Linked DNA regions of Nitratifractor salsuginis DSM 16511. The protein of the gene in region 1 interacts with the protein of each later gene in a pairwise test. Links are inferred from orthologs where the notes say so. Each region holds a gene or a part of one and is shown in the gene's direction. Other genes may lie near its edges. The genes, in order: cysE and cysK.

Region 1 (9,386 bases):
GAACAAAATCGTGCCCCGTCGGGTTCCAGGTGCCGATCGCCAGGGCCATAGAGAGGATCAGCGATACCCACCAGCGCAGATGCCGGACGGTACGCCCGTCTTTGGTCTTTGATTTTTTGATCAAAATGTCAGGAAGCATTTTTGAGCCTTTTTTGAGACAATTATATAGAAAATGTCCCTGTTTTGGCTATGGGGCATACTCCTCTGTTATAATGTTTGCAGCATCAAATCAGGAGGTTGGTCATGGCTGAATCGATCCAGCACCGCGGAGGGAGCTGCCCCGGAGTCTACCTGACGCTTATGTCGGTCCCTTTTCTCTTCGTGGCGGTACTGGCGGCGGGGTATGCCCGATACATCCCTTTCGATATCGGGTTGCATACCCTGATCACCGTCGCCTTCATCTTTCTCATCTTCCTCTTTTTTATCCCGCACAACGCCAGCTACGCCGCCTGCCGGATCTCCAAAAATTTCGCCCTGATGGAGCAGGACCTGCAGGAGGGGCTCCGGCGCAACGCCCTGACCATTATGGGGAAGACCAAATCGACCCTGACGGTCCGGGATTTTCTCGATGAGTACTTCAAGGCGGTTCGCGACGACAATTATGCCCGGGTCGCCGCGACGATCTTTCCTATGCTGGGTATTTTGGGAACCTTCCTGGCCATCGCGATCTCGATGCCCGATTTCACCGTCAACAGCAGCGAAAAGCTCGATCAGCAGATCTCGATCCTGCTGGCAGGAGTCGGGACGGCCTTCTACGCTTCGATCTACGGGATTTTTCTCTCCCTCTGGTGGATCTTTTTCGAGCGGAGGGGATTAGCGAAGATTGAACGGCAGATCCAGGCGCTTGAAGAGCTCTACAACGACAAGATCTGGAAAAAGAGCGAGCTGGTCAAACACGAGCATATGCAGAGCGAGCTCAAAGACCAGAAGATCATCCAAACCCTCCAGGAGACCTTCAACCTCGACTTCATCAAAGAGATGAGCAGCCAGTACCTGCGCAGCTATCAGAGCATCGTCGAGGAGACGACCCGGAGCTTTTCCCTCCTGGCGGAGAAGATGCAGGAGAGTTCCCGGGAGCTCCGCCAAACCCTTGAGCGTCTGGAGTCCCGCCGTGAAAGCGTCCAGGCCGAGGAGCTGATGGAGAAGAACCTCCAGCAGTTCGTCCGGACCGCCCAGCGCCTCGAAGAGGGCCTGGAGCACTTCGACAACAGTGTGGAGCGGAGCCTGGAGAAGATCGATTACGAGCTCGCTTCGGCTGTGGAGCGTCTGGGGCGTATGACCGAGCTGATCGCCAGAGAACAGGAGAAGCTCAGCCGCCTCGGCAAGCGTGCCTCCCGGGAGCACCGGGCGCCGGATCTGTTTGAGGATGCGTGATGTTCCAGCGTGACCGCCGCCCCGAAGAGAGCAACAACTTCTGGATCTCCTACGCCGATCTGATGGCGGGATTGCTCTTTGTCTTCATTCTGCTCATCGGCGCCATCGTCTCCAAATCGGTCCTGATGCGGGCCAACCTTCACGAGAAGGAGCAGCGACTCGAGCAGGCCCAAAGCGACCTCAAGGCACGGGAAGATCAGCTACAAAAGACCCGTCTACACCTGCAAAAGCTCCAAAAGGCGCTTCAGGAGAAAGAAAGGGCACTTCGCCAAAGCCGGAAACGCCTGGCCCAAATGCAACGGGATCTCGAAGAGAGGGAAAAGAAGATCGTCTCCGGTTGGGAGATGATCTCCAACCAGCAAAGCACTATACAGCATCAAAAAGAGCACATCGCCGCCGCTGAGGAAAAAATCCGCCTCCAGGAAGAGGAGGTGCGCAAACTCCATCTCCTCCTCGAGGACCTGAAAATGCAACTCAAGCGCCAAAAGGCTGCCGGAGCGCGCCTGGCTTCCACGGTCCGGGAGCTCAATGCCTCCCTCGATGCCGCCCACCGGCTCAACGAGAATCTCAAGAAGAACATGGCGGAGCAAGAGGATCTCATCACCCTGAGCAAAAAGGATCTGAAACTCAAACAAAAAGAGCTCGAAAAGCTCAATCAGCTCCTGCTGGCGCGAAACGCCAAGATCGACGAGCTCAACAAAAAGGTCATCATCCTCCAAAATCTGGGCCAGGAGAGCAACGTCACCCTCCAGCAGAAGCAAAAAAAGCTCCAGGAGTATGCCAACAAGGTCATCGTCCTCTCCAATAAACTTACCCGCACCGAAAACGAGCTCAGACTCAAAGACGAGAACCTCACACGTCTCCTGGAGGCGCTCGATAAGCAAAAGAGCCGTTACGAGGATCTCATCGCCCGCCTGCGCAAACAGCGGGCCCGGATCAAATCCCTCACCGGGATCCGGCTGAAGGTCATCGACGCCCTCAAAGAGACCCTGGGCAAGCGGATCGCCATCGACAAAAAGAGCGGGGCGCTGCGCCTTTCGTCCAAGATCCTCTTCGACAAAGGGAGCGCCGAGCTCAAAGAAGAGGCCAAAGCGGAGCTCAAGGACACGTTTGAGAAATACATCGCCGCGCTGATGAGCAACCGGGCGATCCGCCCCTATCTCGACCGGATCATCATCGAGGGGCATACCGACAGCGACGGCGGCTATCTCTACAACCTGGAGCTCTCCCAGAAACGGGCCCTGGCGGTGATGAACTACCTCCTGAGCCTTCCCATCGCCCAAAAATATCATCTCAAGAAATATTTGGTAGCCAGCGGCCGTGCCTATATGGACCCGATCATCAAAAACGGTGTAGAGGACAAGGAGGCTTCCCGGCGGATCGAGATCAAATTCACCCTCCGTAACCGGGAGCAGATGTATGAAATCGAAAGGATCCTCGATGAGGGAAAAGGAAAGCGTCAACTCTTTTGAACCCCGCCATCTGCGCCAGGCGAATCAAGAGCTTCGTCAGTTAGAACATGAAATTTTCGCACCGACAGAGAGTCGCGAATCCTCTCCAAAGATCGAGGCGAAGGCGCCGGGCTTTTTGCGTCGATGGTGGCGGATGCTTTTCGGCGGAGCGTGAAGATCAATGAACGGGAATGTCTTTCTTGAACCGGTCGAAAGCCGCTTCGATATCCGATGCATCCGGTTCATCGGTCAGGTCGATGTAGTAGGTATAGAGGAGCTTCATCCCGCGGCGAAGCTCCATACGCAGATAGGCGCTGGGGAAATTGCTGGTGGCTTTGATGGGGGCGTTGCCGTTGGAACGGCAGACGATCCCCTCTTTGGTGGTCACTTTTAGCAGGTAAGGGCATTCCGAACGGAAGCGGTAGAGCTTTCGTAGGGTTTTCTTGGCATCGGGATCGGGGGGAAAGACCTGTAGTGCCAGGCAGGAGGGCGGATTCTTGCTGAGATTTTTGTCGTAGAGTTTCACATAGGGGTGTCGATCACTGCAGGCACTCAGAAAGACCAAAGCGGCAGTGAGGGCTCCGGCAAAAGAGATTCTATGCATAAGGCAAGGACTCCTTGATAAAAAGTGGCGTTATTGTACTCTCATATTGAGTGCTGAGAGTTGAGGGTTGATAGATTCTTCGTAATTCTCCATTTCTCAACTTTCAATTCGGTTCCTCACTCCTCATTTGAAAGCCACGCTTTCATTGCTTACTCGGTTGCTTTATTATTCAGTCCCCCTATAGTAGAATAGAGCGAATAAATCCCGAAAGGAGATGTCATGTTGCGACGAATTGTCTATTGCCGGGACAGCCTCCCCAGTGATGAAGAGATCATCCATCAACTGCGAAGCTTCTTCGCCCGCAGCCGTGCCCTGCGCAACGCCCTACAGCCGGGCTCAGCACTCAACCGCCTCCAGCGCCAGCGCTGCCGGCAGAACCTCCAAACGCTGGAGATGCTGGAGCGGCAGTTCCACGCCATCGACCATCGGGAGGATTACCGCCATCTCCACCGCCGGCTCCGCCGCTATCTCTACCTCGACGGTCGGGGGCTTCTCCTGACCCTCGGCACGGAAGAGATGCAGCGCGTCGATCTCTTCATCCCCGCATAAAGGCAGCATCAATATGACCCTCGAATCCCTCCAGCAGCTCATCGAGGAGAAACCCGGCGTTCTCCTCTACTTCTCCGGCGAATCGTGCAATGTCTGCCACGCCCTGCGCCCCAAGGTCAAAGAACTCTTCGAACAGGAATTCCCCCTGGTTGAGCAGGTCTTCCTCAATGCCCACGAGCATCCGGAGATCTCCGCCCATTTCCAGGTCTTCTCCGTACCGACCCTGATCGTCTATCTCGGCGGCAGAGAATTCGCCCGCGAGGGGAGGGCGGTCAGCCTGCATGCCCTGGCTCAGAAGCTCCGGCGCCCCTATACCTTGATGACGGAAGCGTGAAAAACCCCTGCATAGATATTTTTTAATATAAGGACAAAAGAGCTATGAAAAACGATTACGGCCTCTCCATCTGGGGGGACGGCAATTTCCTCATCGACGGCGAAACGGTCAATGTCAACCACGGCCTGAGCCCTTCGTTGCTGGAGATCACCCGCCACATCCGCGAGCAGGGCTACAAGGGGCCGCTGCTGCTTCGATTCCCCCACCTGATCCGCAAGCAGATCGATACCCTCTTCGGCGCCTTCGAACGGGCGCGCCGGGAGTTCAAATACAGCGGAAAGTTCCACGCCGTCTTCCCCCTCAAGGTCAATCAATACCCCAACTTCGTCGAATCCCTCATCGAAGTTTCGGGCCGACGGCGCTACGGGCTCGAGGCCGGCAGCAAAGCCGAGCTCATCATCGCGATGGCCAAGACCCCGCTGGGTGCGCCCATCACCGTCAACGGCTTCAAAGACAAAGAGATGATCGCCTTGGCATTCATCGCCGCCAAGAGCGGGCACAACATTACCCTCACCATCGAGGGGATCAACGAGCTGGAGACGATCATCGAAGTCCACCGGGAGTGCAACCGCGATGCCTCCGCCCCCATCACTCCCAAGATCGGTATGCGGATCCGCCTGCATAGCACCGGCGTGGGCATCTGGGCCAAGAGCGGGGGCTACAGCTCCAAATTCGGCCTTACCTCCACCGAACTGCTGGAGGCTTACGAAATGCTCCGTCAGGAGGATCTCATCGGCAGTCTGGCGATGATCCACTTCCATATCGGTTCCCAGATGAGTGAGATCGGGCCGCTGAAAAAGGCGCTGCGGGAAGCGGGGAATATCTACGCCGAACTCAAACGCCGGGGAGCGGAGAACCTTCACGCCATCAATATCGGCGGGGGCCTCGCCGTGGAGTACAGCCAGCACCAGCCCAGCCGCAACTACTCCATCAAAGAGTTCGCCAACGACGTGGTCTTCGCCATGCAGGAGATCGCCCGGCAAAAAGGGGTCGAAGAGCCGGATATCTTCACCGAATCGGGGCGTTTCATCGCCGCGCCCCACGCCGTGCTGGTGGCGCCGGTGCTGGAGCTTTTCAGCCAGGAGTACCACGAGCGGAGCCTCCGTCTCAAACCCGAGGGGCAGAACCCGCCCCTGGTCCAGGAGCTCTACGACCTCTACCGCTCCCTCAAGCGCACCAACGCCCGGGAGTATCTTCACGACGCCCTGGACCATATGGAGAGCCTCCTGACCCTTTTCGACCTGGGCTATATCGACCTGGAGGACCGTTCCAACACCGAGATCCTGGTCAATCTCATCGTCAAAAAGACCGTGACCCTCCTGGAGCGGGAAAACTCCGACGAGCTCAAGCGCCTCCAGAACCGTATTCAGGAGAAGTATCTGGTCAACTTTTCGATCTTCCAATCCCTTCCCGATTTCTGGGGGCTTGGCCAGCATTTCCCCATTATGCCCCTCCATCGCCTCGACCAGCGTCCCAGCCGCCCCGCCAGCATCTGGGACATCACCTGCGACAGCGACGGTGAGATCCCCTTCGACCCCGACGCGCCGCTGCTGCTTCACGATATCGACGTCGAAGAGGAGGAGTATTTCCTGGGGATCTTCCTCACGGGAGCCTATCAGGAGGTCCTGGGGATGCGGCACAACCTCTTCACCCATCCCACCGAAGCGGTGATCGAGTTCGACGAGGAGGGGGAGTGGAGTGTCACGGGCATCATCGAGGCACAGAACCTGATGGACATCCTCGAAGACCTGGACTACGACCTCGGCCAGATCGACAAGAGCCTCAAAACACAGATCGAAGACTCCGAACATCTCAACGAGACGGAGAAGCAGGCAGTGCTGGGCAAACTCTATCTCTACCTGAGCGAGAACAGTTATCTCAAGACCATCCAATCCCGACTGGGAGGAGAGTAGATATGAGCCTATGGCAACTGATCCGGGAGGATTTCGCCACCGTCAAGAGAAACGACCCGGCCCTTAAGAGCAAATTTGAACTTTTCTTCAACTATCCCGGGGTCTGGGCCCTCTTTTTCTATCGAATCGCCCACAGCCTCTACAGCAAAGAGTTCAAACGTCTGGCCCGTTTCATTTCAGCGATGGGGCAGTTCCTGACCGCCGTCGACATCCACCCCGGTGCCCGGATCGGCCGGCGTGTCTTCATCGACCATGCCACCGGCGTGGTGATCGGAGAAACGGCGATCGTCGGTAACGATGTGCTGATCTACCAGCAGGTGACCCTGGGCGGGGTCAGCCTCTCCAGGGGCAAACGCCACCCCACCGTCGAAGACGGTGTCATCATCGGCGCCGGGGCCAAGGTCCTGGGCAATATCACCATTGGGCGGGAGAGCAAGGTCGGAGCCAACTCCGTGGTGATCCGTGACGTGCCGCCTGGCTGCACCGCCGTAGGTGTCCCGGCCCGCATCGCCCAGCGCGTCGACAACAAGGCCCCCCTCAGCCACAACGTTATGCCCGACGTCAACCGGGAAGTTTTCGAGTATCTCCTCAAACGCATCGCCGTCCTGGAACACACCATCAAAAGCGGGGATCTGGAGACGATGGAGAAGCAGGACCACGAGCTGGACGAAGTCTACAAAAACTTCATCGAAGCGATGAAGCGCTAAGCTCCGCGAAATGCCAAGCCCTCTGAGTCTCGGAACTCCCCTCTACGATCTCTCGACACTTGGCCCCCTCACGACCGGAATCTTCCTGGACCGTCCCAACCGCTTCGTCGCCGAAGCCGAAACGGAGGAGGGGGTCCGTCGGGTCCACGTGGCCGACACCGGCCGCCTCGAAGAGATCCTCACTCCCGGCCGTCCGCTGCTGCTACGCAGGAACCCTCCCGGGATGCGCACCTCCTACACCCTCATCGCCGCAAAGATGCAAGAGGGATGGGTGCTCATCAATACCCGCCTCCACCGTCCCATTGCCCGTCGGGCCATCGAACTGGGAGTGCTGGGCTTTCTGCCATCCACGATCAGGGAGGAGGTCTCCTTCGGAGAGAGCCGTCTTGATTACCGGGCCGACGATACCTTTGTCGAGCTCAAAGGCTGTTCCCTGGTCCAAGAGGGTCTCTGCCTCTTCCCCAACACTCCCACCACCCGCGGTACCCGGCACATCCGAGAGCTAATCGCCGCCGTAGGGCGGGGATATAAAGCCAGCCTTCTGATTATGGGTCTGCGCCCCTGCCGCTGCTTCGCCCCCCATCCCGAAAGGGATCCTGAGTTTCGCAAGGCTTTTTACGAGGCATTGGATGCGGGAGTGGGCTTTCGCGGTTTTCACGTGGGGATCAATGAAGAGTTGAGAGTAATCTATGATGGGGACTTGAAATTGTGTAAATAGTAAATAGACTTGGAGAATAATATGAATGAAAAATAAAAAATGGTGAATTTGGTTGCGGGAGGAGGATTTGAACCTCCGACCTTCGGGTTATGAGCCCGACGAGCTACCGGACTGCTCTATCCCGCGTCCGTTGAGAAAAGAAGTTTGAATCCGAAGATTCAAATGGATGGGGTAGAGGGACTCGAACCCCCGAATGACTGGACCAAAACCAGTTGCCTTACCACTTGGCTATACCCCAAACGTTTGAAAGTTTGGAACATAAACACATTTGTTTATGTGGACGGCATTATAAGGCAAAGTGCTCCATTTGTCAAGGGGTATCGGGATAATTTCATCAATTTTTTTCAAAATTTCATACCGGAGCTCCTCAGAGCCCCAGCTCCTCCATACAGGCGACGCAGTAGAGCGATTCGGGAGCGAGGCGCAAACGCTCGAGGGGGATGGGCTCTTCGCATTCGCGGCAGATGCCGTATTCGGGTGTATCGATCCGGGCATAAGCCTGTTTGAGGCGGTTGAGGCGCTTGACCGCCTCGTTGTAGCGCTGGATATGGACCTGCTGATCCTGTTTGAAACTGATATGGGCGACCTTGTCGCTAGGGCCTTCGCCCCGCTCGGGGTAGAGGGAGGCCTGGAGCCGTTCGATTTCCTCGGAAAGGGTCTCGATCTCCCGCTCAATGCTCTTTTTGAATTCGATTTTCTCTTCCCGTGTCACCGCTGTCACTCCTTGGGTGGGATCTTTGCGGCATTATAGCCCATCATCGAGGTAGTCCGGGATGGGAATAGAGTATAATCAGGACAAAAGAACAAACACGATCTGCAAGATAAAGGAGAGGAATGTCTGAAGCGATTCAACGTGTCGAGCGGGCCATCGACGAGATCAAAAAGGGCCGTATGGTCATTATGATGGATGATGAGGACCGGGAAAACGAGGGGGACCTGGTCTATGCTGCCACCTTCAGCACCCCTGAGAAGGTCAACTTTATGGCCAAAGAGGCGAGGGGGCTCATCTGCGCTCCCGTAACCCGGGAGATCGCTCAGCGCCTCGATCTGGTCCCGATGGTCGAGCGCAACGACTCCCAGCACGAGACCGCCTTCACCGTCAGTATTGATGCCGCCAATGCCCGCACCGGGATCTCCGCCGCGGAGCGGAGTGAATGCATCAGTCTGCTGGCCTCCCCCATCAGCAAGCCGGAGGATTTCGTCCGGCCGGGGCATATCTTCCCCCTCATCGCCAAGGATGGAGGCGTGTTGGTACGCACGGGACATACCGAAGGCTCCATCGACCTGTGCAAACTGGCCGGCCTGGCCCCCGTGGCGGTGATCTGTGAAATCATCAAAGACGACGGCACGATGGCCCGCCGTGACGATCTGCGGGAGTTTTCCAAGCGCCACGATATGCCCATCGTCTACATCTCCGATCTGGTGGAATACCGCCTGGCCAACGAGAAGCTGGTCAAACGCCTCGACGAAGAGGAGATAGAGTTTCGCGGAGTCAAAGTGACGAAGATCCGCTACGAAGACCACCTGAGGCGCATCCACACCGTGATCCAGTTCTACAAGATCCACGAAAGCGAAAACGTCCGCTTCCACAACATCGGCCCCGACATCGACCTGATTCTGGACGACAAACGCTACCGGGCTATGGAGAATGCCATCGACTATCTCAAACACAACGGCGGCCTGCTGATCTTCCTCGATTCCAAGACCGTCTCCAAAGAACAGGCCAAAGAGATCGG
Region 2 (16,102 bases), 910 kb from region 1 along the record:
ATCATCCAGATCCCGGGTCGCGACGATGGTCGATTTGTATCCCCCGGTCTCGATGGCCAGCGCGTCGTCCCCGATGATCTCGGTACAGGTGCGCACACACTTTTCGCACATAATGCAGAGGGAAGGATCGTAACTGATGAAGCCCCAGTTCTGCACCGGGCGATACTGATCCTTGGCGGCGAATTCCTGCTCTTTCACCCCGAATTCGAGGGTCTTGTTCTGCAGGTCGCACTCACCGCTCTTGTCGCAGACCCCGCACTCGAGGGGGTGGTTGACATCGTAGAGCTCCATAATCTTTTGGCGCTCCCGGAAGAGTTTCTCTCCCCCGGTACGGACCACGGCTCCATCGACCGCTTTTTCCATACAGGAGAGGATCATTCCCTCGACCCCTTCGACCTCCACCACGCACATCCGGCAGGAGCCGATGGGCTCGACCTTGCTCAGGTAGCACATGGTCGGGATGTAGATCCCGTTGTTCCGTGCTGCCTGGAGGATCGTCGTCCCCCACTTGGCCGTAATCTCTTTGCCGTCGATGGTCAGGGTAACCGTTTCGGGCATCTTTTTACGCTCACTCATTTCACACCGCCACCATCGAAATGTAGTAACAGCGCATACAGCGCTCCGCTTCGGCGATCGCCTGTTCACCCGTGAAGCCCAGGTTGACTTCCCGGTTGTTGTCCCGGCGCTCTTCGACGCTCAGCTTTTCACTCTCCTGGCGCGGGATACCGGGCATCCAGCCGGTGACCTTCTCGTTTTTGTCGTAGACTTTGAGTTTGTTGAGGTGATCCTCCATAATCTCCTGATCCGTCAGACTCACTTTGCCGTCATAGATATAGCGGCTGATCACCGAGGCGGCCCGTTTGGCCTGGCCCACGGCATTGACGATGGTCATCGGACCGTATTCGCAGTCTCCCGCGGCGAAGAGTCCCGGACGACTGGTCATATAATCCCGGCCGTTGGTGAGCAGGGTATTCCAGCTGGTGAGCTTGAGGTCCCACTCTTCTGGCAGGATGCTCAGATCGGCCGCTTGGGAAACCGCCGGGATGAGCCAGTCACATTCGATCTCGAAATCGGCCCCTTCGATCTTTTCCAGTTTGGGACGTCCGCCATCGGGGTTGGGCACCAATTCGTAACGGTTGCAGATCACCTTCTTGAGCTTGTTGTTCTCATCCACGATCCGCTCGATGGCGGCATGGAAGATAAATTCCACTCCCTCTTCGACCGCTTCGTGATACTCTTCGTAGGTGGTGTTGCGGATGATGGTCTTCTCATCCCTTCGGTAGAGCATAATGACCTTTTTGGCCCCCTCACGGATAGAACAACGCACGACGTCCATGGAGGTAAAGCCCCCTCCGACACAGACGACCGTCGAATCCTTGAGCTTCTTGGAAGCAGGTTCCCCGATGCCGTATTTGTTCCAGAGGTTGACCTGATCGAGCATTTGAATGGCCGGCCAGTACCCTTCCATATCCTCACGTTCGTTCTCGGCACGTACCTTTTTGGAGAGACGGGTTCCGAAGGCAAGCAAGACCGCGTCATATTCGGCATCCAGCTCTTTCAGCCGCTCGGCATCAACCCGATGATTGGTGTGGACATCGACCGCTTCGAGGGAGGTGACTAGTTCAATGTCTTTATTGTACTTATCAATGGGCATCCGGTATTCGGGAACCCCGACCGCCACTTCGCCTCCCAGGACGGGAAGCTCTTCGAAGATATCGACCTTGATCCCTTCCAGGCCGAGATAATAGGCCGCAGTCAACCCGGCAGGGCCTGCACCGACAATGGCGACCTTCTTGCCGTCGTTACGCAGAGGCTTGGGCTCCTGAGGATGGAGAAAGCCCAGGTGATGGTCCGTCTCGTAATCGGCGCCCAGTCGCTTGAGCTCCATAATGGAGATGGGCTCGTCCAGATTGGCCCGCCGGCAGGCATCTTCACAGGGATGAGGACAGACCCGGCCGCAGGTATGGGCCAGAGGCATAGTTTGGCGGGTCGCCTCCAGAGATTCGGTGAAGACCATATCCCGCACCCCCTCGATGTAGGCGGGAATATCAACATGGGAGGGGCACATGTCCGTACAGGGGGCCGTCACTTTCGCAATGTAATTGAGGTCATCCAGATCGTAATGGGGTGATTTACGCTGTTCGGCGATGCAGGTATCGAACTGCTCTTTGTAGTGCTCCATCAAATCCAGGATCGGCTTGGGAACCGTGCGGCCGATTTCACACTTGGAGGTGAGCATCATGGTCTGGGAGACTTCACGGAGGTGTTCCACATCGGCGAAGGAGCCTTCCCCCCGAGCGATCTTATCCAGGAGATCATAGAGGATGCGCCCGCCCCAACGGCCCGGAGCACAGCGGCCACAGGCTTCCGAATACTTCTGATAGGTCGCGGCATACTCCGTCGCCAGACGGACGGCGTCGATCTCCTCATCGAAGATCGCCACGCCGTCCCAACCGATAAAGGCTTTGGAGGGTTTCCCCTCATCGTAGTTTTCCGGGAGCTTGAATGCCGACTCTTCCCACTCTTCCCGGGATTTCCCTCGATTGTCGATGGATTCACCCCGCCAGGTGGAGAAAACGACCTTCGCCATCAGTCGCCCTTTCGCTTGACCACGATGGTCCAATCCACTTCATTGAACTTCAGTGAGTTCATCAGTTCGTGGCCATGCTCTTTGACGAGATCCGCACTCTTTTGAATGGGAGAAAAGTCTCCGACCTCGAAAAGAAAGATCCCCACTTCTTTGGGCTTGAGGTCGGTCTCGATCAATTCGATCATCCGGTCGTAGAAGTTGTCGTGAAGGTGTCGCAGGTCGTATCGTTTCATACTCGTTCCTTTTTCTGTTCGCTTCGTACCGTCTGATCTATCGGTCTACTTCACCGAAAACGATGTTGGTGCTTCCGATGATGGTAACCACATCGGGAATATAGGTGCCAGGCAGGATGTCCTGCAGGATGCCGGTATGGAAGAAGCTGGGTGCCCGTGCTTTCAGGCGGTAGGCATAGGGTTCACCTTCGCTGCGGATCCAGAAGCCCAGCTCCCCTTTGGGGGATTCGGTGGGGGCATAGACCGTTCCCTTGGGAGGCCGCATCCCCTGAGTCACCAGAACGAAATGCTGCATCAGAGCGTAGTTCTGGGTCATGATCTCCTCTTTGGGCGCGGAGATGTACTGGGGCGCATGGGCCATGAGCTGAGACTCGGTACCGGCGTACATTCCGATGAGTTGACGCAGGATCCGTACCGACTGTTTCATCTCTTCCATATAGAGCCGGTAGCGGCCGTAACTGTCGCAACGGTCGCTCACGGGAATATCGAAGTCGAGTTCCCCGTAGAGTTCATAGGGCTCCTCTTTGCGCACGTCATACTTGATACCCGATCCCCGGAGCATAACTCCGGTGCATCCCCACTCCAGCGCCTGCTCAGGGGTGACGATCCCCACATCCTCCAGGCGCATTTTCCAAATCCGGTTCTCTGTCAGCAGGTCTTCGTAGAGTTTGATCTGCTCGGGCAGGCGATCGATAAAGTCGGTCAACTTGGTCAGCCACCCTTCGGGAAGATCCAGGGGCACACCGCCGATACGCACCGCCGAATGGGTCAGGCGGGCACCGCAGTAATCCTCCATCAGATCCATCGCGTACTCCCGCTCCCGGAAAGCATAGAGGAAGATCGACATCGCTCCTACGTCCAGAGCGTGGGTCGCCAGGAAGAAGAGGTGGGAGATGATCCGGTTGAGTTCCAGAAGCATCGTCCGGATCACCTGGGCCCGCCGGGGAACTTCCAGGCCGATCAGCCGCTCTACCGCCAGGGCAAAAGCATAGTTGTTGGAGGTCGAAGCGATGTAATCCATCCGGTCGGTGGTGGGGAGAAACTCGTTGTAGATCATATTCTCCGCCATCTTTTCGATCCCCCGGTGGAGATAGCCGATATCGGGATGGGCTTTGACCACCTGCTCTCCCTGGAGTTCCAGGATCAATCTAAGCTGACCGTGGGCGGAGGGGTGCTGAGGACCGAAGTTGATCACCATCGTATTGTCGTCACGCTCGAAATTGAGGTTTTCGAAGAAGGGTCTGAGTTTGTTGGGCTGCTGCTGCATGACGGCTCCTACTTTCTTTTATCCAGGACTTTGTGGGGACCTTTGTTGTAATCCACCAAAAAGTCGCTGCTGTACTCGACGGGGGTTTCGGTGCTTTCCACACTCTCGGGATCGGCACCGAAAGGCACTTCGTGACCGAGACGAGAGAAACGCTGGGTGTCGTAGCGGTCGATCCGCGCCGGATCGCGCAATTCGGGCCCGACGATCTCGCGGTACTCTTTGCCGAAGATCTTGTCCACTTCGTACCAGCTGGCAAATTCGTCTCCCTGCAGAGGGTAGGTTTTGCGCAGAGGATGACCCTCCCAGTCGTCGGGCATGATGATCCGCTTGAGGTAGGGGTGGTTGTTGACCACGATGCCGAACATATCGTACATTTCCCGCTCGGCGAATTTGGCCATAGCGTAGAGTGGCACGATGCTCTCGATCGCCTGATCCTCTTTGATCCAGGTCAGGACACAGATCCGCTTGGCTTCATCGAGGTTGAGGAGCTGATAGAAGATTTCAAACTCCCCGTCCTGGGCCAGATAATCCACGGCACTCAGTTCGGAGCACATTCCGTAACCGCACTCCTCTTTGAGCGTCTTGAGGGTGGCGACGTTCTCTTCCGGACGGATATGGACGATCAGTTGGCCGATCTCGATGTAGGCATCCAGAACCTCAACTGAGGACTTGAGTTTCTCAAGCACCGTTGCGTAATGGCTTCCCTCTTCTACCGCTTGGCGGGGAACCCGGGGAGCGACCCAGAAGCGGTCGGTGTATTTCGCCTTTTTCTGCACATTGTCTTTGGGGGTATATTTTCTCATCAGACAAACCTCTGCAATTTGCGTTTTTTCATATCGGCCGGTTCACGGCGGATCTTCTTCTGCAGCATCATCATCGCATACTGCAGCGTCTCGGGACGGGGAGCACAGCCGGGCAGGTAGATATCCACGGGAATGATCCGGTCGACCCCCTGGACGGTGGCGTAGGTGTTGAACATCCCGCCAGTGTTGGCGCAGGAGCCCATGGAGATGACCCACTTGGGCTCCGCCATCTGGTCATAGAGGCGCCGGGCGAACTCGGCATGCTTTTTCGAAAGCGTTCCGGCCAGGATCATCACATCCGCCTGGCGGGGAGAAGCGCGGAAGATCACCCCCATCCGGTCGAAGTCGAAACGGCTGGCTCCCGAAGCCATCATCTCGATGGCGCAACAGGCCAGTCCGTAAGTCAGGGGCCAGAGGGAGTTGGAGCGTCCCCAGTTGAGGAGTTTGTCCACAGTGGTCAGTGCGACGGGCAAGCCTCCGGAGGAGGCGTAGTTTACTTGATGCTGTGCCATTCAAGGGCTCCTTTCTTCCAAGCGTAGATAAATCCGATTGCAAGCAGAACGATAAAGAGGATCATTTCGGTAAAGCCGAACCATCCCAGCAGTTTGAAATCGATCGCCCAGGGAAACATAAAGATGATCTCCACATCGAAGAGGATGAAGAGCAGTGCGATCAGATAGAACTGCACCGAGATCCGGTTGGGCTGCTTATCCGGCTCCGGGCCGCACTCGTAGATGGCAAGCTTGAGTTTCTCCGTATCGAGCCGCGCCAGCTTCCGGCTGACGTAGCGCGCCAGAAAGAGCGTCAGCGGAAACGCCACCAAAGTGATGACGAAGAGAACGAAGACACCGAAATAGGGATGATCGGTCACCAAATGTGTCATGGTCTTACCCTTTATTTGAATATGCTGTGCACAAGGTGCCTCATCTTAACAGAAAGTTATTTAAAGGGCCTTCATAGGCTCCTCCTCCCCTTTCAAAAGGCATTCAGGGTGTAACGATGGGAAACAGGACAAATGAATAATGAGGAACCGAGTAACCGAGTAATGAGTAACCGAGTAACTGAGAAACTAGTAACTAGTAATTTTTCTCCGCTGTGCAATACACCAAATATAGAATGATTAAGGGAAACTGACTAGACTCTTTTTTATGGAAATCAAAAAATTCTTCCAGGCACCGATCCGGGGTTATCAATTCGTCTCGAGGATGCTGCCCGCTTCCTGCCGCTACTATCCGACCTGCAGCGAATATGCCCGGTGGCAGTTCGAGTTCAACCGCCCCGACCGGGCCTTGCTGGCAAGCACCCTTCGGATCATGCGATGCAACCAGCTCTTTCCCGGGGGGATCGACTACCCCAAAGTCCCCTGGGCGCCTCCCCCGGCGACACAGTTGGCCAACCCCCTCTTCCCTCCGGGCCGGCCGCTTGCCCCGCTTCCCCGCCCTAATCCGTCTGATAGGCAAATCTCCATACAATATTGGATCCTTCCCCTCCAGGGAAAAACCCACCTCATCCTAAAGGCTTTTCATGACCGAACTTCTGTTGCATGAACCGCTCGATATGCATCTCCACCTGCGCGACGGAGAGATGTTGCGTACCGTCGCTCCGCTGAGTGCGCACAGTTTCAGCGGCGCTTTGATCATGCCCAACCTCATCCCTCCCATCACCGACGCCGAAAGCCTGCGCGCCTACCGGCAGCGGATCCTCGAAGCGATCGGCGATGAGATCTTCGAACCCTATATGACCCTCTTTTTCAAAGCGGAGTATGATCTGGACTTTCTCGCTCCCCTGGCCGAAGAGGTCACGGCGATCAAACTCTACCCCGCCGGGATCACCACCAACAGCGAAGGGGGCGTCAGCGGCTTCGACCTCGAAACCCTCAGCCCGGCCCTGGAAGCGATGAGCAAACTGGGGATCCCCCTCTGCATTCATGGAGAGAGCAGTGGATTCGTCATGGACCGGGAGAAGGAGTTTGTCCCCGTTTATGAAGCGTTGGCCGATGCCTTTCCCGATCTTGCGATCGTGATGGAGCACATCACTACCGCCGAAAGCCTGGAGGCGCTGGAGCGGCATCCCAACCTCTTCGCCACCATCACCCTCCACCACCTGCTCATCACCCTCGACGATGTCGCCGGGGGGATGCTCCAACCCCACCTTTTCTGCAAACCCATCGCCAAGCGGCCCGAGGATCGCGAAGCCCTGCTCCGAGCCGCCCTCGAAGCCCATCCCAAGGTGATGTTCGGCTCCGACAGCGCCCCCCACCCGCGTCACACCAAAGAGGCTCCCGGCTGCGCCGCAGGGGTCTTCACCGCCCCGATCGCCCTGCCGGTCCTGGCGGAGCTCTTCGCCCAGCACGACAAACTGGAGAATCTCCAGCATTTCGTCAGTAACAATGCTCAAAGAATCTACGATATCACCCCCCCGAAGAAGAAGGTCCGCCTCACCGACACTCCGATGAAAGTCCCGGAAAGATACGGCGAAGTGGTTCCTATGTTCGCCGGCGAAGAGATCGGATGGAGCATCGCGGAGGTGAGTGAGGAATGAGGAATTAGAAATTTTAGAAATTAGAAATTAGAAATTTAGGTAAGCGTTGCAAGGCAACGCCATTTTTCAATCCTTAGCTCTCAACGCTCAACGCTAAGAAAAAGGAGCCTTGTCTATGGAAAAGATCAGCGAATTCGAAAAGGGGCATCAATACTTTCGCACAGTGAAGTTCAAAAAGAACGAAGAGCGCTTCAAGAAGCTGGTGGAGGAGGGGCAGAACCCCAAAGCCCTTTTTATCGGCTGCAGTGACAGCCGGGTGATGCCGGCCATGATCACCGGCAGCGGGCCGGGAGACCTCTTTATCGTCCGAAACGTCGGCAACTTCGTTCCTCCCTTCTCCCCCGACAACGACTACCACGCTACGGCTGCGGCCATCGAATATGCCGTCAGCCACCTGGAGGTCAGCGACATCATCGTCTGCGGCCACAGCGACTGCGGCGCCATCAAAGCCTGTTTCGAGTCTCACCACCCCACAAAAGAGAACATTCACACGATCAAATGGCTACAACTCGGAGAACCCGCACGCGATCTGGCCCTCAAGGCCCTCGGAGACGACACTCTGGAGGCCCAGAGGGATTTCGCCGAAAAGGCTTCGGTGGTCTTTCAGCTGGAAAATCTTCTCAGCTACCCCCTCGTCAAAAAGCGGGTGGACGAAGGAAAACTCTTCCTGCACGGTTGGCACTATGACCTCTCCACGGGAAAGATCCACTATTTCGACGAGACCGATCTCGAATTCAAACCTCTGGGGGACTCATGATTTTTGACGACATTCAACAGACGATCGGACAAACCCCGCTGATCCGGCTCGCCTATCTTTCCAATAACGCGACGATCCTCGCCAAAGCCGAGTATTTCAACCCGGGCTCCTCCATCAAGGACCGGGTCGCCAAAAGTATGATCGACGGCGCGATGGAACGGGGGGAGCTCGATGCGGAGACGGTGGTGATCGAACCGACCAGCGGCAACACCGGGATCGGACTGGCCCTGGTCTGCGCCGTGCGGGGATTGCGGCTGATTTTGACCATGCCCGAGTCGATGAGCCTCGAGCGCCGGAAACTGCTGCGGCACCTGGGCGCGGAACTGGTCCTCACCCCAGCCGCCGAGGGGATGCAGGGCGCCATCGAAGAGGCCAGGCGCCTGGCGGCGAGCTTCGAAAAGAGCTTCATTCCCGACCAGTTCGCCAACCCCGACAACCCGGCTGCCCACGAACGGGGCACGGCTCAGGAAATCCTGGAGGCGACCGGCGGGGCTGTCAATATATTTGTCGCCGCCGTCGGGACCGGAGGGACCCTAAGCGGCAACGGGCGGGCGCTCAAAGCAGCCAACCCGAAGCTCCGGCTCGTCGCTGTGGAGCCGGCGGCTTCCCCCGCCATCAGCCGGGGCGAAGCGGGGCCGCATAAGATCCAGGGAATCGGCGCGGGGTTCGTCCCCGACAACCTGGATCTTGACCTGGTCGATGAGGTGTTGACCGTCACGGACGAAGAGGCGATCGCCTTTGCCAGAGAGGCGGCACGCAAGGCGGGGTTGCTGGTCGGCATCTCCTCCGGCGCCAACCTCGCCGCCGCCTATCGCCTGGCCCAACGCGAAGAGAACCGGGGCAAAACCATCGTCACCGTCCTACCCGATACGGCGGAACGCTACCTCTCGACGGAACTCTTCGAGTAGGCCAGCGACCGGAGAGCCGAGAGAATTACGAATTCACCTTTTTCTCACGCCTCTTTTTCTTCCTTTTTTCCGTCTCGCTCCGCTCCTTTTTCGAGGACTTCGAAAAACGGATCAGCTCGTCGGTGGTCTTCACAGACTCGGGGATATTTTCAAAAGATTTCATCAACACTTTGGAAGCGGCCAGAGCGTCGTTGTAGGCGCGGTGATGGGCCTGCATTCCCAGATCGAGGGATTCGTTGAGATAGGCCAGGCCGTAACGCTCGCTCTCGAAGGTGCGGCGGGCCAGGTCGATGGTGCAGAGCACCGGATTACCGATGGGGCCCAGGCCGAAGCGCTGGAAAGAGGCGTTGAGAAAACCGTGATCGAATCCGGCGTTATGGGCGGTGAAGACGGCGTCCCCCATAAAGTTGCGCAGCTGAGTCAGCGCCTCTTTGCGACTGGGGGCTTCCGCCAGATCCGTCGGCTCGATCCCGGTGAGTTTGATGATATGCTCAGGCAGGTAGGCGCAGGCGACGAAAGTCTCCAGCCGATCGATGATCTTGCCCTCTTTGAGCATCACCGCCCCGATCTCGATCACCTGGCTCCGGCCCGGTTTGGAGCCGTTGGTCTCGATATCGATGATGCAGTACTCCTGCATCTGCCAGGGGGTGAACATCGTCTTCAGGCGAAAGCCCCGCAGAGACTCCTCGATGGGGTATCCCGAAGCCTGGAGCAGGTAGTAGATGGTTTCACTATCCTCAAAAAGGGTCGCGTGCTTGCGGACAATACGGTCGAAGGCTTCATAGGAGATCTCTCCCCCCGCACGTCGGAAAGCCTGGGTCAACTCTTCAAAGACTTTTTGCACGCTCGATGAACCTCATCACTTTTTCGGGGTCTTTGCGCCCTTTGGCGGCTTCGGTCCCGCTGCTGACGTCGCAGCCATAGAAGCCGTAGCCCCTCAGCTCTTCCACATTATCCGGCGTCAACCCTCCGGCGATGATGATGCGCGAATTGTCCCGCCCCTCGAACCACTCCAGATTGAGCCGCTTGCCGCTGCCGCCGTAGGCTTCACAGTAAGCATCCACCAGGCGGTAGCGATCGGCGAAGCACTCCAAATCCTCCAGTCTCCTTGCCCGGACCACCGGCAAAACGGGAAAATCGACGGCATCGAGGAAGGCTTCATCCACATCGAAATGGATCTGCGCCAGCGTAATCCCTCCCATTTTCGCCATCCGTTCAATCTCTTCAGGAGTGTTCTCCACAAAGAGCCCGACCTTTTCGACGAAAGGGGGCAGCCGGTCGATGATCTCCCTAGCCGCTTCGGGAGTGATGTAGCGGGGGGATTTGGGATAAAAGACAAAGCCGAGCGCGTCCGCCCCCGCTTCGATGGAGCGCATCGCGTCGTTGTAATTGGTGATGCCGCAGATCTTAACTTTCACGAAAAGCCTTTTCGTGAAAGAATTAGAAAATAGAAAATAGAAAATAGAAATTGATGTGGGCATTGCTTTGCAATGCTATTTTTTAATCGTCGCCAACGGCGACCCCATAATTTCTCATTTCTCATTTCTATCTTCTCATTTCAAAGAGGCAATCGCCTCTTTGTACCCCTTCGGGTTCTTGAAGACATAGCTTCCCGCCACCACCACATCGACCCCTGCTTCTTTGAGAGCTCCGATGTTCTGGTCGCTCACCCCGCCGTCGACTTCAATGAGGCAATCGGGGTTGCGCTTTTCGATCAAATCTTTGAGGCGTTTGGCCCGTTCGACGACGTCGGGGATGAATTTCTGACCGCCAAAGCCCGGGTTGACGCTCATCAGCAGCACCATATCCAGATAGGGGAGCAGATACTCGGTCACTTCGGGCAGAGTGTGGGGGTTGAGCACCAGAGAGGGGCGGATCCCCAGATCCCGGATCTTGGTCGCCAGGCGGTTAGGATGGCGCTCCGATTCGAAGTGAAAGGAGATGAACTCCGGCTTGAGCGGGGCGAAGAGATCGACGAAGAAGTTGTTGTCCTCCACCATCAGGTGCACATCCAGCGGCTTGGTGCTGCTGCGAGCCACCCCCTCGACCACTACGGGGCCGATGGTCATATTGGGGACGAAGTGGCCGTCCATCACATCGACGTGGATCAGGTCCGCTCCCGCATCACAGACGGAACGGACCTCTTCGCCCAGATAGGCGAAATCGGCGGAGAGAATACTGGGTGCGACAAGCATCGTGACCTTTCTATGGAAAATTGGGTCAATTATAGCGTGAAAAGGGTGAGTTTTCTCCTCCGCTTCCCTCCTGATCCCGACCTGGTTTTTATAATGCGACTCAGGTAGCAATAGATATTTACTATCTATGATATTTTAGTTTCAGTTAAGAAAAAGGAGGAATCAATGAACTATAAACTCTCAAAAGAAGACAAGAAACTATTGATCGACATCGCCCGCAAAGCGATCGCCGAGGAACTCACCGGTAAAAAGCTCCTGGACCGGGAAGCGCTGGTGCGGGAACACCCCTGGCTCCTGGAGCCGGGAGCCGCCTTTGTGACCCTCAATGAGAATCATCAGCTCAGAGGCTGCATCGGCTCCATCGTCGCCCATCAACCCCTGATCGACGACCTGATCCACAACGCCAAAGCAGCCGCCTTCAGCGATCCGCGCTTCAGCCCTGTGCGGCCCGAGGAGTTCGACAAGCTCGACATCGAGATCTCGCTCCTCAGCCCGCCCCGGGAGCTGAGCTATACCGACATCGCGGACCTCAAGCAAAAGATCCGCCCCGGCATCGACGGCGTGATCCTGCGCCTGGGCAACTATCAGGCGACCTATCTGCCCAGCGTCTGGGAGCAACTGCCCGATTTCGATATGTTTTTCGCCACCCTCTGCCAAAAGGCGGGGCTGGCCCCCAACTGCCTGGAAGCCCACCCGGTGATCTACACTTACCAGGCCGAAAAAATCAAGGAGGATTGAGATGTTACCGATGGAAAAGAAGGTTACGCCGCCTGAAGAGAGAGGTTATTCCGGGTTCTACCACAAAGAGGGGGACCGGATCGTCTGTGAACTCTGCCGCCACTACTGCAAACTCAAAGAGGGCCAGGTCGGCATCTGCGGCGTCAACAAAAACGAAGGAGGACGGCTCAAAACCCTGGTCTACGGCAAAGTCTCGGCACTCAATATCGATCCCATCGAGAAGAAGCCTCTCTACCATTTCCTGCCGGCGAGTTTCGCCCTCTCCCTGGGAACGGTAGGGTGCAACTTCCAGTGCCCCTTCTGCCAGAATTGGCAAATCTCCCAGACCAAAGACCTCAGCGGCAGCTACGACGTCACGCCGGAGCAGATCGTCGCCCTGGCCCTGGAGAAGGGGTGCAAGAGCATCGCCTACACTTACAACGAACCGACGATCTTCTACCCCTTCGCCCGGGACGTCGCCCTGCTGGCCAAAGAGCACGGCATTAAGAATGTCTTCGTCAGCAACGGACTGGAGACGCCAGAGGTGATCGAGGATATGAAGGGGATCATCGACGGCTTCAACATCGATATCAAAGGCTTCAACCCCGAGTATTATAAAAAGACCCTCAAGGGATCGCTCGAAGGGGTGCTCGATACCCTCAAGCGCCTCAAAGAGGGGGGATTCTGGGTCGAGTGCACCACCCTTATCGTCCCGGGGGACAACGACAGCGACGAAGAGCTGGGCAAGATCGCCAACTTCATCGCCAAGGAGCTCGACCCCTATACGCCGTGGCATATCAGCGCCTTTCACCCGGACTATAAGGTGAACGACAAGCTGCCGACCCCGCTGGAGACCCTCAAACGGGCCGAACGCATCGGCAAGGAGGCGGGGCTAGCCTATATCTATATGGGCAATGTCCCCGAAGACGGCATCACCTATTGCCCCGGCTGCGGCCTGGAGTTGATCGTCCGGCGGGGATACCACGTGACGAAAAACATCCTGGAGAACGGCCACTGCCCGGCATGCCATCGGGCGATCGAGGGGGTATGGGCCTGAGAACAAAGGTTCTCAGGAATTGAGAATTGAAAATGGAGAATGGAGAATGAGAAGAAGGACTTTTATAAAATCCCTATTGCTTTTATTCTCTTCTTTGTCTCTATTCGGAAAGGAAACGACTGAAAAAAAAACGACTGAAAAAAAGGAGAAAGAAATGATAAGACTTGCAGGAAATATGGGGGCTTTCTACCCCGCCAATTGCAGCGAGATCGAAAAGATGATCGAACACTGGAACGGGATCCTCGATGAGGCGTTGACTGATAAGAGCGTTTTGGACGAAAAGCCGCGGGCGATCATTGTCCCCCACGCGGGCTATATCTACAGCGGTTTCACCGCCAACATCGCCCACCGGATCCTGGCCAACAGCCGGCCAAAACGGGTCGTGGTGATCGGCCCCAGCCACCACGTCTATTTCGAAGGGGTGAGCGCGAGTATGCAGGAGAGTTACCAGACCCCCTGCGGCAACCTCCCAATCGACAAGGCTTACATCGAAGAGCTGACCAAGGAGTATCCCCTGGAGTTCGTGCCGGAGGCCCATCACAAGGAGCACAGCACCGAAACCCAGATGCCCTTTATCCAACACTATGAACCCCAGGCGAAGGTGGTGGAGCTGATCTACGGCAAGATCGACTACCGGCAGCTGGTCCCGCTGATCGATACGATCCTCAGCGATCCGGAGAACGTCGTAGTCATCAGCTCCGACCTCAGCCACTTCTACACCCTCGAAGAGGCTAAGCAGCTCGACAACATCTGCCTGGCGGGCGTGGCCGAAGAGAGTGTGGAGATCCTGGAGAAAGGGTGCGAAGCCTGCGGCATCATCGGCATCAAAGCGATCGTGGAGGTCGCCAAAAAGCACGGCTGGAAAACCCAGCTCCTCGACTACCGCACTAGCGCCGACGCCAGCGGGGACACCAGCCGCGTCGTAGGCTATATGAGTGCCCTAATCCTTCCTTAAGGGATTTGGCAACACGTAAGTGATGTTCCCACTCCGGAGCCAAAGCTGAGAGAAGGGGGCATCGATATTTTTGAACACTTTGCAGCAAAGCAAGCGAAGAATCCTCTCTCTTCAAAGGGCACTTTCAAAGTGAAACAGCTTTTTCTCTTCCGGTTGAAGCCTTTTTAGCTCCCCTTAAGTGTTGATTCTGTAGAATCGCAAGACTTTTTCTAGGGTGGGAGCACTGCCCCCTGCATTTCCCTGAAAACAAAATATCGAAAAAAGGCTCAACGATGGCAAGAAGATGTCAGATTACCGGTAAAGGCCCCCTGGTCGGATACAACGTATCCCACGCCCATAACAAAACCAAGAAGCGTCAGCTTCCCAACCTGCGCACCGTGCGCATCACTCTCGAAGACGGTACCCGCAAGAAGATCAAGGTCGCCGCTTCCACCCTGCGCACTATGCGCAAAAAAGCCGCTCAGGCTCAAGCGGACATCGCCTAAGCGATTCCACCCCGCTCTTCCGATCCGAAGAGCCTTTCTACACTCCCCTCTTTTTCCCTGTTATAATTCCTTATCATTCTTCGACAGAGATCTCCGAAGAACACATTTGATCAATCGATCCAGGAGACTAGACGTATGTTTACCCTCTACTCACTCAAAAACGGCCTCGCCAATGTCCAGGGATTCTACTGCGACGGGATCAACTGCGGCCTGCGGCCCGATCCCTCTCAGGGAGATTTGGCTTTTATCCGCAGCGACCGGCTCTGCGACATTGCCGCCACCTACACCACCAACCGCTTCCAGGCGGCCCCCATCCGCCACGCCCTGAGACACTACGGCAAGCGTTTCCAGGGCAATTTCATCCTCGCCAATGCCAAGAACGCCAACGCAATGACCGGCGAAGCGGGCATTGCCGACATCGAAACGATCCTCGCTGCCCTGCCGGCGGAGGCCGAAGCCCAAAACCCGGTGATGAGCTCCACGGGGGTCATCGGCTACCGCCTCCCGGTTGACAAAATTGTCAAGGGACTCGACAAGCTCGATTGGCACGCCAAAAACTCCGATGCCACGGCCCGGGCCATTATGACCACCGACAGTTTCAAAAAGGAGCTCTGCTTCGAAGTGGAACTGGAGAACGACCAGAGCTTTCGCATCGCCGCTATCGCCAAAGGCGCAGGGATGATCAACCCGGCGATGGCCACGATGCTCTGCTTCATCGCCACCGATGCCGCCGTGCCGGCCGATGAGATGGAGGAGCTCCTCGAAGAGGCGGTGAGCCTCTCGTTTAACCGGATCAGCGTCGACGGCGACACTTCCACCAACGACACTGTCTACTTGATGGCCAACGGAGCCAGCGGAGCCTACGACCGGGAAGCCTTCGCCGAAGCTCTGCGCAAGATCACCTTCGAACTGGCGATGCTGATCCTCAAAGACGGAGAAGGAGCCAACAAAGTAGTCGCTTTCGAAGTCACCGGGGCCGCCAACGACGAGGAAGCCGCCATCGCCGCCACCAATCTGAGCAACTCCCTGCTGGTCAAAACCGCCCTCTTCGGCGAAGACCCAAACTGGGGCCGCATCGCCTCCACCATCGGCGCCAGCGGCATCGCCTGTGACGAAGAGAAACTGAGCATTTACTATGACGACCTGCTCATCTACAACAAGGACAACAGAGAACTCGACCCCGAGCGGGAGGAGAAGGCTTACAAAATTATGAAAAAAGACTCCTTCCGCATCCGCTGCGATTTGGGAATGGGCACGGGCAGCTTCACCTCCTACGGCTGCGACCTGAGCTACGAGTATGTGAAGATCAATGCGGAGTATAGAACGTAAAAATAACCGAGCAACCGAGTAACGGAGTAATGAGTAACCGAATAATTGAGAATTGTAAGGAATGCTGAACGACTGAGCTTGAAATCCTCTCAACGCTCAACGCTCAGCTCTCAACGCTTAACACATAACACCATTCAATCTTGCGACTTGAGGGCCGAAGGCCCGTGCCTGCGACTTGCGACTATATGCTACAATGGCGGAAAAATTTCATCTAGGCTACCTTATATATGAAAAATCTCATTATCGTCGAATCACCGGCCAAGGC

Evidence for each region.
Region 2: the proteins of cysE (region 1) and cysK interact in binary tests that used the Escherichia coli proteins (3 or more experiments, as listed by UniProt). The link is inferred for Nitratifractor salsuginis DSM 16511 from one-to-one orthologs.

The regions. Positions count from the first base shown.
Region 1 is NC_014935.1:1,043,763-1,053,148, forward strand. The notes cover bases 5,337-8,079. They hold cysE (serine O-acetyltransferase), read left to right. Parts: upstream 5,337-6,227; coding sequence 6,228-6,932; downstream 6,933-8,079. Other genes in these bases: speA (biosynthetic arginine decarboxylase), read left to right, coding at 5,337-6,225; sfsA (DNA/RNA nuclease SfsA), read left to right, coding at 6,943-7,650; NITSA_RS05315 (TraR/DksA family transcriptional regulator), read right to left, coding at 8,018-8,079. Outside these bases: NITSA_RS05255 (DUF6524 family protein), read right to left, coding at 1-139; NITSA_RS05260 (MotA/TolQ/ExbB proton channel family protein), read left to right, coding at 244-1,374; NITSA_RS05265 (OmpA family protein), read left to right, coding at 1,374-2,846; NITSA_RS05270 (hypothetical protein), read left to right, coding at 2,815-3,000; NITSA_RS05275 (hypothetical protein), read right to left, coding at 3,004-3,429; NITSA_RS05280 (hypothetical protein), read left to right, coding at 3,649-3,978; NITSA_RS05285 (thioredoxin family protein), read left to right, coding at 3,992-4,312; more of speA, read left to right, coding at 4,357-5,336; more of NITSA_RS05315, read right to left, coding at 8,080-8,362; NITSA_RS05320 (bifunctional 3,4-dihydroxy-2-butanone 4-phosphate synthase/GTP cyclohydrolase II), read left to right, coding at 8,485-9,386.
Region 2 is NC_014935.1:134,860-150,961, reverse strand. What follows is about bases 7,218-10,143. They hold cysK (cysteine synthase A), read left to right. Parts: upstream 7,218-8,187; coding sequence 8,188-9,099; downstream 9,100-10,143. Other genes in these bases: NITSA_RS00800 (phosphoribosylanthranilate isomerase), read right to left, coding at 9,927-10,143; NITSA_RS00805 (3'-5' exonuclease), read right to left, coding at 9,125-9,943; NITSA_RS00815 (carbonic anhydrase), read left to right, coding at 7,550-8,191; pyrC (dihydroorotase), read left to right, coding at 7,218-7,434. Outside these bases: NITSA_RS00860 (2Fe-2S iron-sulfur cluster-binding protein), read right to left, coding at 1-576; NITSA_RS00855 (FAD-dependent oxidoreductase), read right to left, coding at 578-2,590; NITSA_RS00850 (NADH-ubiquinone oxidoreductase subunit E family protein), read right to left, coding at 2,590-2,823; nuoD (NADH dehydrogenase (quinone) subunit D), read right to left, coding at 2,861-4,090; NITSA_RS00840 (NADH-quinone oxidoreductase subunit C), read right to left, coding at 4,099-4,893; NITSA_RS00835 (NuoB/complex I 20 kDa subunit family protein), read right to left, coding at 4,893-5,405; NITSA_RS00830 (NAD(P)H-quinone oxidoreductase subunit 3), read right to left, coding at 5,387-5,776; membrane protein insertion efficiency factor YidD, read left to right, coding at 6,042-6,440; more of pyrC, read left to right, coding at 6,418-7,217; more of NITSA_RS00800, read right to left, coding at 10,144-10,517; rpe (ribulose-phosphate 3-epimerase), read right to left, coding at 10,653-11,294; amrA (AmmeMemoRadiSam system protein A), read left to right, coding at 11,460-12,032; amrS (AmmeMemoRadiSam system radical SAM enzyme), read left to right, coding at 12,034-13,068; amrB (AmmeMemoRadiSam system protein B), read left to right, coding at 13,223-14,023; rpmB (50S ribosomal protein L28), read left to right, coding at 14,296-14,508; bifunctional glutamate N-acetyltransferase/amino-acid acetyltransferase ArgJ, read left to right, coding at 14,644-15,837; topA (type I DNA topoisomerase), read left to right, coding at 16,065-16,102.